Regions from separate parts of the Crassaminicella indica genome, predicted to be linked through region 1. Evidence: riboswitches for the same ligand, from Rfam matches in the RefSeq annotation. Region 1 holds a riboswitch; each other region holds the start of a gene.
What was found. A riboswitch is a leader RNA that binds a small molecule or an ion and turns the genes downstream of it on or off. The one in region 1 is predicted to bind cyclic di-GMP.
Positions count from the first base shown of each region.

Region 2: another riboswitch for cyclic di-GMP. It lies ahead of KVH43_RS06140 (methyl-accepting chemotaxis protein); the one in region 1 lies ahead of KVH43_RS05345 (GGDEF domain-containing protein).
Region 3: another riboswitch for cyclic di-GMP. It lies ahead of KVH43_RS11620 (GspE/PulE family protein); the one in region 1 lies ahead of KVH43_RS05345 (GGDEF domain-containing protein).
Region 4: another riboswitch for cyclic di-GMP. It lies ahead of KVH43_RS12700 (ATP-binding protein); the one in region 1 lies ahead of KVH43_RS05345 (GGDEF domain-containing protein).

Region 1 covers NZ_CP078093.1:1,130,546-1,135,883, reverse strand. The annotation lists gene KVH43_RS05365 (NADH-dependent [FeFe] hydrogenase, group A6) at 1-193, shown strand, start outside; gene KVH43_RS05360 (hypothetical protein) at 428-757, opposite strand; gene KVH43_RS05355 (M15 family metallopeptidase) at 844-1,695, opposite strand; gene panD (aspartate 1-decarboxylase) at 1,776-2,159, opposite strand; gene KVH43_RS05345 (GGDEF domain-containing protein) at 2,561-3,865, opposite strand; cyclic di-GMP riboswitch class I at 3,934-4,016, opposite strand; gene KVH43_RS05340 (3'-5' exoribonuclease YhaM family protein) at 4,227-5,186, opposite strand.
Region 2 covers NZ_CP078093.1:1,300,932-1,306,269, forward strand. The annotation lists gene nrdJ (ribonucleoside-triphosphate reductase, adenosylcobalamin-dependent) at 1-375, shown strand, start outside; gene KVH43_RS06130 (AIM24 family protein) at 467-1,273, shown strand; gene KVH43_RS06135 (TerD family protein) at 1,286-1,987, shown strand; cyclic di-GMP riboswitch class I at 2,156-2,242, shown strand; gene KVH43_RS06140 (methyl-accepting chemotaxis protein) at 2,403-4,370, shown strand; gene KVH43_RS06145 (SpoIIE family protein phosphatase) at 4,409-5,338, opposite strand, start outside.
Region 3 covers NZ_CP078093.1:2,439,604-2,444,941, forward strand. The annotation lists gene KVH43_RS11605 (recombinase family protein) at 1-917, opposite strand, end outside; gene KVH43_RS11610 (hypothetical protein) at 1,218-1,403, shown strand; gene KVH43_RS11615 (sigma-70 family RNA polymerase sigma factor) at 1,483-1,881, shown strand; cyclic di-GMP riboswitch class II at 2,140-2,222, shown strand; gene KVH43_RS11620 (GspE/PulE family protein) at 2,308-3,990, shown strand; gene KVH43_RS11625 (type IV pilus twitching motility protein PilT) at 4,001-5,056, shown strand; gene KVH43_RS11630 (type II secretion system F family protein) at 5,094-5,338, shown strand, end outside.
Region 4 covers NZ_CP078093.1:2,658,440-2,663,777, forward strand. The annotation lists gene KVH43_RS12690 (STAS domain-containing protein) at 444-722, opposite strand; gene KVH43_RS12695 (methyl-accepting chemotaxis protein) at 734-2,728, opposite strand; gene KVH43_RS12700 (ATP-binding protein) at 2,745-3,155, opposite strand; cyclic di-GMP riboswitch class I at 3,386-3,472, opposite strand; T-box leader at 3,725-3,963, shown strand; gene KVH43_RS12705 (sodium-dependent transporter) at 4,019-5,332, shown strand.

The DNA.
Region 1 (5,338 bases):
TCATCACGGCAACGAAGAAATTGTAAGAAAACGCCAACAGGCTATCTATAATGAAGACAGAAATAAAGCTTTAAGAAAATCTCATGAAAATCCAGAAATATTAAAGCTATACAAGGAATATCTCGGAGAACCTTATGGAGAAAAAGCTCATGATCTTCTGCATACCCATTATGAAGCAAGAGAACGCATATAACAAAAAGCTTTAATATTCTCAGATTATGATGATTACTAAAAAGAACCACCTTTGTTTTAATGGAAGTACACCAATACACCCAAAACAAAGAAGGTTCTTTTTATGTCTTTACTTAATAATAAGACAATTTTTAATAAAATTGCACAGGTAATTGATGGTTTATCTTCAACTAAGTGGAACTAAAAGCCTAAGAGAACTAATTGATAATACATATCTAAGTGTCTATCTTTTGCATTATTTAAAAATCATACAAAAAAGTATTTCTGCAGCATATTCAAACCCTACTATTGAAATTATTAATCCAAAAATTTCACAATATATTATATGTATATTTTCTTCTTTTTTATCGTTTCTTTTATGTTTAAAAGATTTCATTACAATGTCAGGATTAACAAAAAATAAAAATCCACCCATTCCGATACTTGACCATCTTAATATTGTACAAGCTCGCTCTTGGATTGAATGAAATTCAAAATTCATACTTAAGTGTCCAAATAACATTGTAACGAAAAACAATAAAACAAAAATAATTCTAATTAATAAAATTTTATACTTTTCATTCATGGTAAATCTCCTGTTAACCATTAGTTTAGGTCAATTATACCACATATTAACAAATTATAGATATTGATTTTATAACTAAAAAACCCTTAAAAAGGTATGGTTAAAAATAACAACTGTACCTTTTGTATATTCCTCATCAATTCTTCTTGCTTCTTCATCAATTGTTTTTGGTTATTTTCAACAAATAACAAGCTTTTATCTTTTTTTAATTCTTTAAAAAACTCTTCTAAAGTAATATTCCTTTTAAAAATATATTCTGCTACTTCTCTGCCTACATACCTTATATGCCAGGGTTCATAACTATACCCTGTAATAGCTTCTTTCCCTTTAGGATATCTTACAATAAAACCGTATTTATAACTGTTTTCTTTAATCCACTGACCTTCTTTTGTATTTTCAAAGGCTTCAACTAATTGAAATCTTACGCTTTTACTTGTAATATCCATAGCTAAACCTGTTTGGTGTTCGCTTTGCCCTGGATAAGCACTAATTTTAGCAGCTGCTTTTTTTCCTATGGTCCTAACCTTATAGTTAAAAATAGCCTTTTGCCTTCTGTAAGACCTATATCCAGATAATCCATAAAGCTCTATTCCTTCCTTTTTCGCAGCTTTAAATAATTCCTCTAAAGCTAAAGCTGCTTCCCTTCTCATTTTCTTTTTAGGGTGCTTCCCTTTAAATGGAAAAGGCACCTTTGAAAATACCAAATCCTTTGGTACATAATTTGATGGTAAATTTCTATTTTTATTTACCAAAACAAGTAGATCATCAACATTTTTGATCATTTTTATATTATTTTTTAAATAAGTCGTTCCCTCTAAGGAATATTTAGCAAAAGCTTCTTGTTCTTCTAGTTCTTGTGCAATAGTTAAACCACTCATCATGATAAATACTACAGCAACAAGCACTAGAATATTAAATGCTTTATTTATTGCTATCATTAACATGCCTCCCGCTAGTCAAAATGCATGAATATTATAAAAAACCTAGTTTCCTTTTAAAAGAAAACCAGGTTTTAAGATTATTTTATATCTCCATGAATTTCAGTATCTGTTTTCTCAATGATTTTATTATCCTCATCAACAAAAACTACCCTCGGCTTAAAGCTTCTTGCCTCCTGCTCATCTATCCAGCAATAAGCAATAATAATAACTGTATCCCCTGGCTGTACAAGTCTCGCCGCCGCACCATTTAAGCAAATCACTCCACTGTTAGGTTCTCCTTCTATTACATAGGTTTCTAGCCTTGCACCATTACAATTGTTAACAATCTGAACTCTCTCTCCCGGCAAAATCCCTGCTGCATCCATTAAAGTCTTATCAATAGTAATACTTCCTACATAATTCAAATTTGCTTCTGTTACTGTAGCTCTGTGTATTTTTCCTTTAAACATATTGAGCATCATTTGTTATTCCTCCTCGTCTGTTCAAAATACCATTCCTAAGACTGAGGCTTACTATCAGTCCCTGTCCAAAGGATCAGTGCAAAATTTTTTGATGCATAGTATTTTTTCTAAAACATTAAGGTTTGACTCTTTTGATATCAACCAAATTCATTTTAACATACTATATTTATAAATACAAATTGCTTTTTATAGGTAAACAACATCAACATAAAAAAAAGAAATATATAAAGATAAGTGAATGACTTCGATAACTTTTGTAAAAAAACTTACTGAAATTTCATAAAAAATACGTTAAGAACCTTCATTGTTTGAACGAAGTGAGTTTTGAAGGTTTAGTATTTTTTCATGGAATGAAGTTTTGTTTTTTCAAAAGTTATCTGGAATGAACTATCTTTTATATTTCATTTTGAAGTTGGATCCCTATAACTATTGTTCTGACAGGATAAAGCTTTATAATCTAGTAAATTATTGAAAACTTTAAAGTTATTACGTCCACAAATCTTTGCTTGATACATAGCAATATCTGCATTCTCCATTAAGGTTTCCATATCTACACCATGCTGAGGAAATATTGCAATACCCATACTGCATGTAACATACATTTCTTCTCCTTTTATAGTAAAAGCTTGTGTAAATACATTAACCATTCTATTGGCTATTGCAATAATCTCATCAGTTAATTCAATATCTTCTAATATAATCATGAATTCATCTCCACCAAGCCTAACTACTATATCATTTTTTCTAACACTTCTTTGCAGTCTAATCGCAACCTTCTTTAAAAGTTCATCTCCAGCAGCATGACCTAACGTATCATTTGCAACTTTAAATTTATCTAAATCTATAAACAAGACACCAAGCATACTTTTTTTCTTTAGAGCTTTATGAATAGCCAATTTCAGTCTCTCTTCTCCATATCTTCTATTTGGAAGCTCTGTAAGAAGATCATGGTAAGCTAAATACTTCATTTTTTCTTCATATTTCTTATGAGCACTTACATCAATTATACGAACTAATATATATGCATTTTCTAATACGTGAAATCGTTTTATATGTAAATCAATCCAAATATTGTTAAGCTTCTCATTCATTATTGCCAACTCTTTATTTCTATTTTTAAAATATTGTTTGAAATGATTGTACGGTATTTTCTTTTGAATATTACTAAGGATCAATTCATCAATCCCTCTTCCAATTAATCTATCTTCTTTATGAAACAACTGTATTGCCTTAAGATTGCATTCTATTACCTTTAATGTATCCTCCTCTAAAATTAAAATTGCATCCATCATCTCATTGAATGCAGTCTTCTCAAATATACGTTTCTTCATATCCTTATTAATTCTGTAATATGATATTAAATATGTAAATATTAGTATGCATATTAAATATGATAAATATGTCAATTTATCAATGCATGTACTAGATGTAACAAAAATACCTATACAATTAATCAGTAAGGTTACAACTACATATACTTTTAAAAGCAAAATTTTATAAAGAAATGTAGTCCCTACTCCTATAACAACAATATAAAACAATGATGTAGTTTCTGGGAAATTTTTCATCGCATTTCCTATAAAAAAACAAATGCTTATTAAATAAAAAACTGCGAAAAATAAAGTATTAAAGCAAGCTCTTTCTATTTTTGTCTTTACTAATTTTGATATCAATATAAGCACCCCTTTTGATTTCAATAAACCCATAAAAATAGCCCCTATAAACCATAGGCGCCTTGTACTTTATCATGATAAAATTACACATCAATCTATGCTTCGGCAACCTGGCAATCATAGAAAAATCCTTAGACCCATGGCTTTGCGTCCTTACCTTTCGATAAGTTTGCTATTTACAACATAAATCATTCAATTATATCGTTATTTTGTCCTATTTATTTTTATAAAGCTAGGACTTTTGTACTATTATTTGTTTTTCTATATTTTTTGAATTTTTCCTTCTTTTTTGAAAATTTATTTTGAAAATGTTTTCCTGTTTAATCTATATGTTTTTTTACTATGGCTTATGACTCCGTTACACAAAAAAATAAACCAAACAATAAAGTTTGATTTATTCATCACAAAGCAACGTTTTATATAATCTTCGATTATCTAAAGACCATATTGGATCTGTAAATTCTCCCGGTTGAATATTTTTTAAATGGTCTTCCATATCATACATCCTTGCATCAATCATATCAATATAATGTAGGAGTTCTCCTTCTGGAATCATAGGCTTTTTAGGACTTCCAAATTCCGGCTCATAATGATGGCTAAGTACCATATGCTTAAGGAGCATAATAATTTCTTCATCAGCTCCTAATTCTTGTCCAACTCTGCTTATTTTATTCATTCCCATACTAATATGCCCAAGAAGTTGTCCTTCTTTGCTATATTCTGCAATTCCTAATTCATCTGAATCTAGTTCTTCTAGCTTTTCTATATCATGAAGAAGAATTCCTGCAAAAAGGAGGTCTTTATTCACATTTTTATAAACTTCAATGAGTTTTTCTCCAGTTCTCAACATTCTAAGTATGTGGTACATAAGTCCTGAACGGATAGCATGATGCAATGATTTAGCTGCTGGATAATACATTAGCTTTTCTTTTGATTCTAATATAACTTTTTCTACAATTCCCTTTATATCCTTATTTTTTATCTTTTGCACATATTCATAAATCTCATGAAACATTTCTTCTGCCTTTATAGGTGCAGCTTGCACATAATCTTCAATATTTTGCTTATCATCATCATTTGCTAATCTAATCCGATTGATTTTTAATTGTAGCTTTCCCTTCCATTCCGTTACATTTCCTCGTACTTTTATCAAGCTTCCTATAGGAAATTCTTTATTCTGCCCTTCTTGACAATCCCACAATTTACCATTTACCTCTCCTGTCTTATCTGATAATGTAAAATCTAAAAAATTTTTATTATTAGCAGATAATTTCATTTCTACTTTTCTCACAATAAAGAAGCCTTGTATTTCATCTCCATTTTTAAATTCCTGGATGCTTTTTTCTTCAATCATTTTTTCTCCCTCCTACAATACACTTTCTATATCATTTTATAATTTTTTATACACTTTTCCAATGTTTGTGAAGATTTTTTTATAAAAGTTATCAAAGTCATTCACTTACCTTTATTTATTTTTTTAATGTTGATGCTATTTATATATATTTT
Region 2 (5,338 bases), 170 kb from region 1:
GTAAAAGCGCCAAAGGGGAAAACAAAATATGATGTTTCTGCAATAGAGCAGCTTGAAAATTATAAAATGTTTATGAAAAATTATGTTGATCACAATTGTTCTATTACGATACATGTAAGAGAGCATGAATGGGAAGAAGTAGAAGAGTGGGTATGGAATAATTGGGATGATATAGTTGCATTATCATTCTTATCACTAGATGATAATTTTTATAAGCTGCTTCCTTATGAAGCAATTACTGAAGAAGAATACAACAAAAGAGTAGATGAAATGAAGCCCTTTATTCCTTCTTTACTTAGAAAATATGAAAAAGAAGAAGCAACATTGGACATAGGAAATGATGGTTGTGATAATGGTATTTGTCCTATAAGATAAAAGTTTAATCAAGTATTTTGAAATACCCTCTAAAATCTATGTTTTAAAAATGATATAATTTATTTAAATAAATAGATAAGGGGAGAATATAATGGGTTTTCAATTATCAACTTATGAACATTTAACAGGAGCAACAAAGCAAACACCAGCATATTCATGTGTAGCACAAGGAAGTGGCTTTTTCTTTGCTAAAAAAGGAGCAATGGTTGCAGATCAGGGTCAATTTAAATATGAAAAAGTATTATTAGATCCAAATGCAGGTGGTGGGATAGCTAGAGGTCTTATTAATAACATCTCTAGAAGATTAACTGGTGAGAACATGGAAATTATGAAGGTAACAGGAAATGGCATGTGTATATTAGCTTTTGCAGGAAGAAATGTGACTATTGTACCACTTGAACCTGGAGAGCAAGTAGGGGTAGAATCTGAAAATATATTAGCTTTTACGGGAAATTTAACATATGGTGTTCGTTTCATAGGAGCAGGAGTATTATCTCAAAAGGGATTATTTACCACAAATTTTAAAAATAATTCAGGAGAAACAGGATATGTAGCTATTATTACAGATGGAAATGCAATTGTGCTACAAACACCTTGCAGAGTAGATCCAGATGCGATTATATGTTGGACAGGTCCAGATCCAAGTTTAAAAGCAGATGTAAACTGGAAAACATTTATAGGGCAAACATCAGGTGAATCTTATATGTTTGAATTTAAACAAGGAGGAAATACAGTAGTGCTTCAGCCTTCAGAAAGGAAAGCAGGATTAGATGTAGGAATTGATAGAGGTGAAACAGTAGGAACTCAATCGAGTGCTTTTGATAACTCTGTAAATAATGCCCAAGATATGATGGGGCAGGTGACAAATACATTAGGAAATTTCTTTAACAATAGATAGGGAGGTATATATATGGGATTAAGTGGTCTTGGCGGACTAGGAGGAAATAGCGGAAACAATCAACCACAAACAGCAGGATTAGGAAGCTTAGGAGGTCTTGGTAGTGGAGCTAGTAAACCAGTATCCCTAAAAAAGGGTCAAAAGGTATCGCTAAAAAAGGCTGCATCAGATATTGGATTAGATGCAAATGTTCTTTCTAAGATTCATATAGGACTTGGATGGGATGTAAATAAATTTGATGGAAGAGATTTTGATTTAGATGTATTTGCATTTGCAGTAAAGAATGATGGAAAGGTAAGAAATGAAAAGGATTTTGTATTTTATGGAAATAAACAACCAGCAGGGCTTGGAATAACATTAAGTGGAGATAATCGAACAGGGCAAGGAAGTGGAGATGATGAAATCGTCTTTGTAGACTTAAACACAGTACCTACTGAAATACAAAAAATTATATTTGCTATTACGATTTATGAAGGAAAAGAAAGAGGCCAAAACTTTGGAATGGTTGAGAATGCTTTTGTAAGATTGGTAGATCAAAATACGAATAGGGAATTTTTAAGATATGACCTTTCGGAGGATTATAGCTTAGAAACAGCTGTAGTTGTTGGAGAGCTATATAGACATAATGGAGAATGGAAATTTAACGCTATTGGTTCTGGCTTTAATGATGGACTTGTTGCCCTTTGTGCTTGTTATGGAGTAGATGCAGAATAAAAAAAAGCAGCGATTGCTGCTTTTTTTATATGAATTTATTCATTTATCTTTACATAAACTATGTAAGGGAATGGTATAAAAAAATAGAGGAAAAAATCAATATATGTCGAAATAAATCAAAATAGAAAACAATATTTTTGATTATTTTTAAAATTGAATAGAAAAGGAGGACGATAATAGCAAACTTATGGAAACATAAGGACGCAAAGACATGGGTCTAAGGTAGAGAACTACTATGATCGCCAGTTTGCCGAAAATCAATGGGCAAAGGTGTCTGATCGAGAGACACCTTTTTATTTTAGAAAATGAGGAGGTGTAAAAAGCTATTAGATTGTTTATAAAAAATAGATGAAATTACAAGGATTGTTGAAAATAAATTATAAGGTACATATAAAATGAATAAGGAGGTTTTTTTGTGAAAAGTTTGAAATATAAAATTACTATACCTGTATTCATATTTTCTATTTTGGTTATTCTTATATTATCAGGAACAGCATATTATCAAGCAAAAGATATTATTATGAATGATATAGAAGAAATAGCACAGAGTAAGGCAGATAAAATTGTAACTATGGCAGATGATAAAATTCAAGGCTGGAAAGAAATTATTGAATTGTTAGGGTCTGTAGAGGTAGTAAAAAAAATAGATTATGAAGGATTAAAAAAGCTTATTTCTGAAAATAAAAATATTTTTAATGAATTTGAAGCAATTATTATGTCTGATATAGATGGAAATTATTTAAGTACAAATGGGCAAGGAGGTAATATAAAGGATAGAAAATATTTTTCTAAGGTCATAGCAGGACAAATTACTATATCAGAGCCAATTGTATCAAAAACCACAAGACAGCCTGTTATAGTAATTGCAGCTCCTATAAAAGATGATATGGGAAATATTATTGGATTAATTGGAGGAACTGTAAATTTATCTACTATCACAGATATAGTCAATGCTGAAAAATTAGGAGATACAGGCTATGCTTATATGGTTGATCAAGAAGGCTTAGTTATGGCACATCCTAAAAAAGAAATGATTCTTAATTATAATGCTTTAGAAAAAGGTAGTGATTCTCAAATTGCACTGACAAAAAAAATGGTAAAAAGAGAAACTGGTGTAGAACATTATGAATTTGAAGGTGGGAAAAAAATAGCAGCGTATGCACCGCTACACTCTACAGGATGGTCTGTTGCAATGACTACATATGAAAGCGAAGTAACAGATAATGTAGCTATATTTAGAAATACTATTACAGGTATTGGAATGATTATGATTATTGTAATGGGATTATTAATTTATTTTCTAATTAATAGATCTATTAAGCCTATTTTGAAAATAGCTGAACTTACAAAAGATGTAGCTAAAGGAAATCTTCAGGTAAAAGTAGATGTACAGACTGATGATGAAATAGGTGTACTTGCTAATAATTTTAATAATATGATTGAAAATATGCGCAGTCTTCTATCAGAAATGAATGAAATGGGTATGACGGTAGCATCTACAGCTCAGCAGATGATGGCTTCAACAGAGGAAGCAAGCACAGTTTCTGAGCAAGTAGCTAATACGGTATCAGAGCTAGCAGAGGGAGCTACAGAACAAGCACAATCTACCCAAAGAGGAAGTAATATGGTAAATGAACTAATAAAAGGTATTGGAAAAATTGTTGATAATACTGAGCATGCTGAAAAGCTTACAGTTATGACAAAGGAAACTGTTGATGCAGGAATTCAGATTGTAGAGTACCAAGAGATTAAGGCAGTAGAGAATAAAGATGCGACAATGAATGTAGGAAAAGAGATTTTATTACTTGATAAAAAATCAAAACAAATTGGGCAGATTATTGAGTTAATCAGTAGCATTGCTGAACAAACCAATTTGTTAGCATTAAATGCAGCTATTGAAGCAGCAAGAGCAGGAGAAGCAGGAAAGGGATTTGCTGTTGTTGCAGAGGAAGTAAGAAAGCTTGCAGAAGAATCAGGAAGAGCAACTAAAAATATTAGTGATTTGATAAATGAGATTCAGACAAGTGTAGAAAATGCTGTTAAGGAAATGGAACAAGCAAAATTGATAGTAACAGAGCAAGAAAACGCTGTAAAAGAAACGGTAAATGTTTTTGAAGATATATTAAAATCTGTTTCAGATCTTACAGATAATATGAAAGGAGTAACGCTTGCCTGTGAAAATTTAAATGAACATGCAGCTGTTGTAGGAGAAAATATTGAAAATATTGCAAGTATTACAGAAGAAAATGCTGCTGGAGCAGAGGAAGTAGCAGCTTCTACAGAGGAGCAATCTGCAACACTTGAAGAGCTATCTTCATCAGCAGAACAGCTTGCAAGTTTATCAGGAAAGCTTCAAGAAACTATAAATAAATTTAAAATATAAATAAAAAATGTATAGCGATTGCTATACATTTTTTAGATCTAATCATGTATTTCCATTCCTAAAATACATACATCATCTTCAAAGGTTTTACTTTTTCTTAAATTGATTATTTCTTCATAGACATGGTTTATGAAGGAATCTATTTTTTTATGAGAATGCTTTAATAAAATGCTATGAAGATCTTTTTGAGATATAGTATGAGGATATTCTTTAGTTTCTGTTAATCCATCTGTATAAAAGATGAGTTTATCTCCTTTTTGAAGAGCTATTGTTTTACTTTCGAAGTTTATATTTTCAAAAACACCTAAAATAGTACTTCCTCCTTCCTTTAATTCTATACATTCCCCGTTTCTAATGATTAAAGGATAAGGATGACCACATCTCATATAAGTAAATCTTTTTGTTTTATTATTATAAAGCCCATAAAATGCAGTTAAGTATAGGTTTTCAGATATATTAATTAGTTTTCTATTGAGATAGTTAATAAAAGCTGCTGGATGCTGAAAAAGATAATTACTCGTTTCCATAATCGCTTTTACCATAGCTGTAATCATAGCAGCAGGAACACCGTGACCAGATATATCACTTAAAAATATTCCTAAAGAGTTTTCATTTATTTTTATAAAATCATATAAATCTCCACCTATTTCTTCTAGAGGCTTGTAGATAGCAGACAAGGATACTCCTTCTAATTGAGGGAGCTTATTTGGGATAAGATTTTGCTGAACATTTTTAGCAAGGGCTAATTCATCTCGAATTCGGCTGTGATAAGCTTCGATCATTTCATTTCTTTTCTGAAGCTCTAATTTGCTATTTTCAAGCTCTGTAATATCATCTAATATAACTAAAACCATGTCTTCACCATTGTAGTTAATATACTTGGTAGTAAATTGGAAATATTTTTTTATGGATTTTTCATTTATATAGAAATTTCTAGTTAATATTTCTTTAAAGGTGGGAGTTTGATC
Region 3 (5,338 bases), 1.3 Mb from region 1:
CATTGAGTACTAGGAATGATTCCTTCATGCTTACCTACAGAAATAATCCATTCAGAGTGATCTCTGATTTTATTTGATGTATTTTTCTTTTGAATAGTTTTATTATATGCCATAATTCCATTTCTATTGTTGAAATCTTTTTTATCTGAATATATGTCAAAATTATTTACTAAAAAATAGTTGTATAGTTTTTCATCAGCAATTGCATAAACAGGATTAGATAGAATGCCTCGCAAAGCAAATCGTGAAAAATCGATATTATTACGGGTTTTCATATTATTTTGAATGCAATATGTTTCAAGTTTACTTAATGATTTGAATTCTAAAAACTTATGAAATATTATTTTGACTATTTCTAATTCAGTAGGAACAGGAAAAAGTTGAAAAATTTTTCTTCGTTTATTATTTAAATCAGTAATTTCAACTGATTTCGATATAAAACCTATAGGAGTTGTACCACCAAGCCATCTACCTGTACGTGCAAGCTGAAGCATATTATCTCTTATGCGTTCTGCAATTGTTTCTCTTTCAAGTTGTGCAAAAACAGAAGCTATATACATCATTGCACGACCCATTGGTGTTGAAGTATCAAACTGCTCGCGAATAGATATAAAAGCTATATTCTTATGATTTAATATTTTCATGGTATCTGAAAAGTCAGAAATATTCCTAGATATTCTATCTAGTCTATAGCACATCAAAATATCAAATTTGCCTTTTTGAGCATCTTTTAGCATTCTTTGATATTCTGGTCTATCTATATTTCCCCCAGAGAAACCTTCATCTTCATAGATAATAAATTTTTCAATAGGATGAAAGTGCTTAAGTGCGTATTCTTTGCAAAGTTCAATTTGATTTTGTGTAGATTCACCTTTTCCTGTAAATTTAGATTTTCTAGAATAAATTGCTATATGCATAATATCACCTTTCTATTAAGTTCTTTACTATAATATTATTTTAGGTTATAAAAAAAAGAAGCAAATAATTATTAAATTTCAAGAGATTATTTCCGAGGTAATAGTGAAAATACGATAGATATTAGCAATAATCAGCATAATAGTAAAAAAATTTACCGATATATAAGGAAATACAGCTAAAAATAATAAAATTCAAAAGACTATGTAAGATGTATTGATTAAGTATTTTATAATATTAAAAATAAAACCTGTAGTATAGTACAAACTAAGGTTGGCATAGATTTTATATGAGGTGATAGTATGAAAGTTAGAATATTTTTTCCAGATACATTAGAAAAACAAAAGGGATTTTATGAAAAAGTAGCACAGGAGCAGGTCAAAATCATAAAAAATTATATTGAAGAGCTTCCAATAAATAAAGAAGAAAAATATAGTCTTTGGGAAGAGATAAAATTAGATATAAAAAAAGATTTATTTAAAATATGAAAGTATAATTTAAAATAATTACTTCCGAGTAGAAAAATATAATAGAACAAAACACGTTATAAATCATACTTTAGTATAAATTGAAAACGAAATATTAATGACTATACGTTCCAATAAAAAAACAAAAAATGAGGTATCATTACAAGACCCTATTGGTGTAGATAAAGAAGGAAATGAAATATCTTTATTAGATATTTTAGGAACTGAAACAGATAAAGTTTTAGATGAAGTAGAATTAAAGATACAAATAAAAAAATTATATCAAAAAATGGCAAGTGTGTTAAAAAACAGAGAAAGAATTGTTCTTCAATTAAGATATGGGTTAGTCAATGATGGAAGTAAAACCCAACGAGAAATAGCAAAGCTATTAGGAATTTCTCGATCCTATGTTTCTCGAATAGAAAAAAGAGCTATAAAAAAACTTAGTAAAGCTTTTAATCATAATACAAAAAAAATTAAAGATAAAAGTGATAAATAGATGTTAGCATTTTGCTAACATTTCATTTTTAATATACTATATTTCAAAAAAATATTGTAAATTTTTATATTTTTATCACTATTTCCTTGGAAATTCCATAACATAAATTTCTTGTTGGAAAATTAGGGAATTAATGATATAATGTCTTAGGTATATGTTTATTATGATAATTGGTGAAATGTATTTTGTATAGAGGATTTTAAAAATTTAAGAACTATTAACTATGTTGAACTATTTATATTAATTTAAATAGTGATATGTAATGTTAGTACAAATGATACATGGTTATATTTGGACGCCTATACCATGTTGATGTAGTGGCGTAACCGACTAACACTATATTATTTATATATAGGGGGTTAGTCTTTTTGTTTTTTTGAATTATGATTTTTATTATATTATAAAAATATATATTATGAATGGATGATGATAATGCAACCCAAAAAACGATTAGGAGATTTGCTCATTGATGCAGGATTTATCACAAAGGAACAAATTAATGAAGCATTAAAAATTCAAAGAGCTTCTGGAAAAAAATTAGGAGAAATTCTAATCGATGAAGGTTTCATTCAAGAAAAAAAAATGATAGAAATATTAGAATTTCAATTAGGAATTCCTCATATGGATTTAGAAAAGTATTATATTGATGCTGAAATTCCTAAATTGATTAACGAAAGTCTTGCAAAAAGACATTTATTGATTCCTGTAAAAAAAGAAAATAATAAATTATTTGTAGCAATGGCTGATCCTTTAAATATTTTTGCGATGGATGATGTAAGAATTGCTACAGGATTAGAAGTTGAACCTATAATCGCTACAAGACAAGATATATTAAATGCAATTGACTATTATTATGGTAAAGAAAGTGCTGAAAAAGCAGTTGAAGATTTTAAAAATCAGTATAGCTTTGAAGATTTATCAGATCTAGATGAAACCATATTAAATGAAATTAATAATGCGCCTGTTGTTAGACTGGTCAACTCTATTATTAGGCAAGCAGTAAAAGCAAAAGCTAGCGATATTCATATCGAGCCTTTTGAAAGTAATGTTAGAGTACGATTTAGAATTGATGGAGAGCTGCAAGAAATTATATCTCCTGAAAAATCTACTCATTCTGCAATTGTTACAAGAATTAAAATAATGGGAAAAATGAATATTGCTGAAAAAAGAATTCCTCAAGATGGTAGATTTGAAACAACTGTTGATGGAAAAGAAATTGATATGCGTATTTCTACATTGCCTACAGTTTATGGAGAAAAGATAGTTATTCGTTTATTAGATAGAAGCAGTTTCTTAATGTCAAAAAATCAATTGGGGTTTTCTGAAAAAAACTTAGAAATTTTTGATAAAATCATTAAAAGTCCTAATGGGATTATTTTGGTAACAGGACCAACAGGTAGTGGTAAGACTACAACATTATATACAATTCTTAGAGAATTGAATCAAATAAATAAAAATATTATTACTGTAGAAGATCCAGTAGAATATAGTTTGAATGGCATTAATCAAGTACAGGTAAACACTAAAGCAAATTTAACTTTTGCTAATGCACTAAGGTCTATATTAAGACAAGATCCTGATATTATTATGATCGGAGAAATCAGAGATAGTGAAACTGCCCAAATAGCAGTTAGAGCTGCCATAACTGGACATCTTGTTTTAAGTACTATGCATACTAATGATTCTCCTTCAACAGTAGCACGCCTTATGGATATGGGAATTGCACCATATTTGGTATCTTCATCTGTTATTGGAGTAATCTCACAAAGATTAGTAAGAAAAATTTGTCCTGAATGCAAACAATCTTATGTACCAAATGAAATAGAAAAAAAAATACTCAATATTTCTGATGAAACCTTATTGTATAAGGGAAAAGGATGTAATTATTGTAATGGTTCAGGTTATAAGGGAAGAACAGCTATTCATGAAATTATGCTGGTAAATAAAGATTTAAGACTACATATTGATAAGGGTGAAAGTATTGATATTTTAAGACAAAGTGCTATTAATCAAGGTATGATTCCTCTTAAAGAAAATAGTTTTAAATTAGTATTAGAAGGTATTACAACAGTAGATGAATTAAACAGGGTATCCTATAACCTAGATTAGGTGGTGGAATATGAATATACTAGATTTATTAAAAAAAGCAATTGAAAAAAAAGCATCTGATTTACATGTAACAGTAGGTGTCCCTCCTGTATTAAGAATCAATGGAAAATTAGAAAAAATAAATGAAAAAGCATTGGCACCATATGATACTATTGCTTTAGTACAAGAGCTTTTAACTGATCAACAAATTATAGAGTTAAAAGAAAAGGGTGAAATTGACTTATCCTTTTCTTATCATGGATTAGGAAGATTCAGAGTAAATATATATAAACAAAGAGGAAGTTATGGAATGGCTTTAAGGACAGTTGCTTTAAATATTCCTACTATTGATGAACTGGGCTTTCCACAAATACTAAAAGAATTAGCATTAAAGCAAAGAGGATTAATATTGGTAACAGGACCAACAGGTAGTGGTAAATCTACAACATTAGCATCTATGATTGATTATATTAATCAAGAAAAAAGCTGTCATATTTTGACCCTTGAAGATCCAATTGAATACCTTCATAAGCACAATAAAAGTATTGTAAATCAAAGAGAAATTGGAAATGATTCGCATAGCTTTTCTAGAGCATTAAGAGCTGCTTTAAGACAAGATCCAGATGTAATACTAGTAGGAGAGATGCGTGATCTAGAAACTATTAGTATAGCTATTACAGCTGCAGAAACAGGACATTTAGTACTTTCTACACTACATACTATAGGAGCTGCAAAAACTATTGATCGTATTATAGATATCTTTCCTGCACACCAGCAGCAACAAATCAGAGTACAATTATCTACAGTAGTAGAAGGTATCATCTCGCAACAGCTTTTAGAGAGAACTGATGGACAAGGAAGAGTAGCTGCATTAGAAATAATGGTTGCAACATCTGCTATAAGAAACTTGATTCGGGAAGGGAAAACTCATCAACTTCAAACTAATATACAAACAGGTAGCAAATTCGGCATGCAGACAATGGATCATGCTATCCTTGATTTATATAATAAAGGGTTAATTAATAAAAAAACAGCTTTGACCTATGCAGTAGATTGCGATAATTTAGAGCGATTTATGCATATGTAAAAAATAAAGCTAATATTAAAAAACAAGGGGGATATATATGCCCACTTATAAATATAAAGCTATAAGTAAAGCAGGAGAAAGACTTGAAGGAACATATACTGCAAGAAGCAAAAATGAAGTTATCCATATGCTTAGGCAAAATCAAAATCATCCTATAAATATCGAAGAAATAATAGAAAAGCAATCAATAAGCATCAGCTTTTTTAAAAAAGTAAAAATAAAAGATATGGCTATATTTTGTAGACAGTTTTATACTATGCTCAATGCAGGAGTAACTGTTCT
Region 4 (5,338 bases), 1.2 Mb from region 1:
AAAAAAAGAAATATATAAAGATAAGTGAATGACTTCGATAACTTTTGTAAAAAAACTTACTGAAATTTCATAAAAAATACGTTAAGAACCTTCATTGTTTGAACGAAGTGAGTTTTGAAGGTTTAGTATTTTTTCATGGAATGAAGTTTTGTTTTTTCAAAAGTTATCTGGAATGAACTGTTCTTTATATTTCATTTTGAAGTTGTTTGCCTATAGATAAACAAATTTAAAACAAAATATAAAAGATAGTTCTATATTTCTTTTTTTTGTGTTGATGTTGTTTATCTTTAACTTATATTAAAAATGAATAGAATAAATTCCTATAACTATATTTTATCCTAAATATTTTAAAAATTATGTCGCATGTTGTTAATTTTAATTCTTATATTAATTTTAAAAATAGTAAAACCCATGATTAATTATAATCATGGGTTCCCAACACATCATCTAATTTCAAAAACCTTGTCTAATCTTGTTAATTTAAAAATTCTCATAACCTGTGGATGAATTGAATGAAGTTTAAGACTTCCATTTAATTCCATGCACTTTTTATAAATTCCTACTAATACACCAAGACCTGTACTATCGATAAATGTACAATTATTAAAATCAAGCACAAAATCTTTTTCTCCTTTGTCAATTAGAGCATTTACTTTTTCTCTAAACTGATCAGCTTCATCCACTGAAAAATTCTTAGGTATTAACATATTTTTATCATTCATTTATATTCACCTCAAATTTTAAATTTTTCTACAAGATTATTTAGACTATTTGCCATAGCACTAGTCTCCTCTGAACTAGCAGCAAAATTCTGAATAATAGAATTTTGTTCCTCAGTAGCTGCTACAACTTCTTGACTATTATCTGCTGTAGTTTCAGTAATGGTTGCAACTGTATCAATCAGCTGAATAATTTGATCCGAGCTTGCGACTTCATCCTTCGCAACATCTACAACTTGTTCTATATCCTTTACTATTTGTTCTACTGCATCAATGATTCTAACAAAAGACTTGTCCGTTTCATTAACTACCATTACCCCGTTTTCTACTACCTTCTTACTATTATGCATTGATTCTACTGCCTTATCTATTTGAACTACCATTTCATTTACCAATGAAGAGATTTCATTAGCTCCTATATTTGTTTGTTCTGAAAGCTTTCTAACTTCTTCTGCTACAACAGTAAAGCCCTTTCCATGCTCTCCAGCTCTTGCTGCCTCTATGGCTGCATTTAATGCTAATAAATTTGTCTGATCTGCAATATTATTAATTGTACTAATAATTTCTCTAACTTTTTTTGAAAGTCCATTTAATGACTTTAATATATTCGCTGTTTCATTAGATACATTACTAATATTTTCAATAGCTTCAACTGTATCCTTAACTTTTATTCTTCCTTGCTGTGCAACATCCATAGTATGCTCAGAATTATTTTTTGCTTTAAATGCTCTGCTTTGTGCTATTTGTATCAAGCTAGAAAGCTGAACTAAAACCTCAGATATTTCAACAATTGAATTATTTTGACGTTCTGCATTAGATGCAACTACTTGGATATTAGATGTAATTTGTTCAGCTGATGCACTTATTTCTTCAGCAGAGGCAGAGATTTCCTCAGAAGAAGCTGCTAATTCTTCTGCACCCTTTCTAACATGATTTATTATATTAGATTGATGTTTTATCATATTATTAAAATATTCACCTAATACTTGTATTTCATCATTTGTAGTTATTTTAGATCTAACTGTTAAATCACCATTTCCTGCTTTTGTCATTAATTTTTCTAGCTCTTTAATTGGATTGATTATATTTCTTGTTATTAAAATATAAGCTACAAGCATTGAAACAAGTAACGCTATGGCAGTTATCACTATTGTATTCCTTCTAATTTTATTAGCTGCTGACATATATTCATCATAATCAGCAGTTACTGCCAAAATCCATTTATTTACAGGAATAAATTTTACAAATTTTCTCACTCCTTCATATGTATAATAACCTTCACCCGTTTCCCCCTTCTTCATTTTGTCTACTAAAGCTTTTAATTCTTTATTATTTGCATTCCCTACATTTTCTTTTAATATTTTTTCAGCTTTTGGATGATATACAAGTAATCCATTTCTATTAATCATATAAGCATATCCAGTTTTGCCTATCTTTATTTTAGAAGCATGCTTATAAATATTTTCAAATTTAATACTTCCAACAACTGTCCCCACTACCTTTTGATCTATCCTTAAAGGATAAGCAACAGCTATTACAGGTTTATTCGTGATTTTAGACAATATGACATCACTTTCAGCTTCAGTTCCTTTTAAAGCATTTTGAATATAATCAAAATCACTTAAATCCATATTAAAATTTTCACTTTTATTGCTAATAATACCTTTACCAAAGGCATCTGTAATAATTAATGCTTCTACATAATCACTGTTATCTTTTTGTAATTCTGATAAATATTTAAAAACTTTACCTTTCTCTGTACTATCCCCTGCTGCAACTTTAACCAAATCTTCATTGTGACTTAAAATTTCAATATACTTATTTACCGAATTAATTGTTTCATTAATAACATCTGCTGTTTTTATAGTAATTTCACTTAATTTTTCTTCAGTTGTATCCTGTATTGAATTTGAAGTCATCATATACGAAGTAGTGCCTAAAATAATGAGCGGTACAGCTATAAATATAAAAAACATAGCAACTAATTTTGTTTTCAAACTTATTTTCATCATATTCCTCCTTATCTTAATTCTGAGCTTTATTCTTTTTAGCTGTTAAATACTTTTGTATAATTAAAATATTATTTTTAAACTCTATTTTATCTGCCATACATTTTATAAGAAACAATCCCCTTCCAGAATCATTTAATAAATTTTCATCATATATTGCATCTGGAATATTTATGTTTTTAAACCCAGTCCCTGAATCCTCTATCTCAAACTTTATATTTTTTTCATTAAGTACATATCTTAAATAAATAGGTCTTTCTACACAACACTTATTTCCATGCTTAAAAGCATTTGTTAAAGCTTCTATAAGCATTAATCGAATATCAAATGATTCTTCAAAATTCTCTATCTCTGTAATAATTTTATCAATAACATCTTTATGTTCATCTAAGCCATATAAAATAATTTCATCTTTTTTTATTCCCACAATCATCATCACCTTACTTTGCTTCTAATACATTTGTAAAAAAAAATAAAATTTTCAAATATTACTATTAAAAAAATCTTTTACAATAATATATTTGTTAATTTTCTCAACTTTAATATCGCTCATCACCCCCCAATAAATTATTGAAAAATATACATTAAAAAAACATCTATGCTTCCACAGATGCCCAAAATTGCTAAATAAAGAATATTCTCTATATACTAGCATTGTTCGGCAGTCTGTCAATCATAGGATTACAATCCCTTAGACACATGACTTTGCGTCCTTACCTTTCGATAAGTTTGCTATTGTCGCAATATCTATCATTTAATTTTTACTGTTATATTTATAAAAATTTTTTAATATATTTTTCTATATATTATATAATTCTACATATATAGATATATATTAACATCATTGTTTATGTTTGTAAAATTATTTGCTTATTAATTATAATAATAAAAAAGTCATGCTTTTAAACACAACTCTTTTAAATTTTGTATTTTTTCAAAAATACTATTTGACAAATTTATAATTTTTCTTTATAATTTCATTTAACAATAAAATATGCTAAAGCTGTGATTAAGAGTAGTACATTTCATTGAGAATTACAGAGAGTCAGGGATTGGTGGAACCTTGATATTCAAAATGATTTGGAATGGGCTTATGAGCGGAAGCTGAAACTTTAGTAGGCAACACGGTTTTCTCCCGTTATAGAGATAGGATATCGGATTATTTCCTGTATCTGAAAAAGAGAAAATTTTTATTTTCTAAATATGAGGTGGCACCACGTTGATTCGTCCTCTATATGTATATACATATAGAGGATTTTTTATATTCTTGAATTTTAAGGAGGAATTGAATTGAAAAAACGAGAAAATTTTTCTTCAAAGCTTGGATTTATACTTTCTTGTGCAGGGGCTGCCATAGGGCTTGGGAATGTGTGGATGTTCTCTTGGAGATTAGGAGAATATGGAGGAGCTGCATTTTTAATTCCTTATTTTATATTTGTATATTTTTTAGGCACTACCGGACTTATTACAGAAATTGCTTTTGGGAGAAAATATCAAAAAGGTGCATTAAGTGCCATAAAAACTGTTTTTAAAGAGAAAAATTTAAAATTTGGAAGCCTATTAGGAAGTATTCCTCTTGCTGCAATGACAGGAATCTTTATTTTCTATATTGTAGTAGTTGGATGGATTTTCAGATATTTTTATGCTTCCCTTATAAATATCTTTCAAACAATAGATATTCCTACATACTTTGGAAGCTTTGCCGGAAGCATAGCAACAGTTCCCTGGACAATCTTAGGGATGATTGCTACAGTTTTTATACTTTGTATGGGAATTGGTTCTGGTGTAGAAAAAATTAATAAAGTAATTATGCCTGGGTTATTTATTTTATTTGTTGTTTTATTGATAAAATCGTTAACTCTCCCAAATGCGATAGCAGGTGTAAAATATCTATTAATGCCAAATTTTTCATATCTCTTAAAGCCTATTACTTGGGTTATGGCATTAGGACAGGCTTTCTTCTCTGTATCTCTAAGCGGTGCAGGAATGGTAGTATACGGGAGTTATTTAAAAGAAGATATAGATATTCCTTCATCAGCACGAAGCATAGTCATTTTTGATACATTAGCTGCACTCATGGCTGCCTTTATTATTATTCCAGCTGCATTTTCCTTTGGCCTTGATCCTGCTGCTGGTCCACCACTTTTATTTATTACTGTACCTAAAATATTTACGCAAATGACAGGTGGCTATATTTTTTCTATTATATTTTTCTTAAGTATTGTATTTGCAGCTATCTCCTCTGCAATAAATATGATGGAAGCACCTATTGAAGCTTTAATCGAAGAATTTCATCTTAGTAGAAAAAAAGCAACTATTTTAATAGGTTTAATCTGTTTATGTATTTCAATCCTTTTAAGCATCAACATAGATTTATTTGGAGCATGGGCTGATTTTATGAGCATATATTTAGCTCCTATTGGTGCAAGTATTTCTGCTTTTGTTTTTTATTGGATTTGTGGTAAAACTAAAGCCTTAGAAGCTATTAATCTAGGCGCAAAAACTCCACTAAAAAATAGCTTTTTAATTTTAGGAAAATATATTTATATTCTTGTTGCAGTTTTTATTGTAATTTTAGGAGCTATCTATGGTGGTATTGGTTAGACCTAT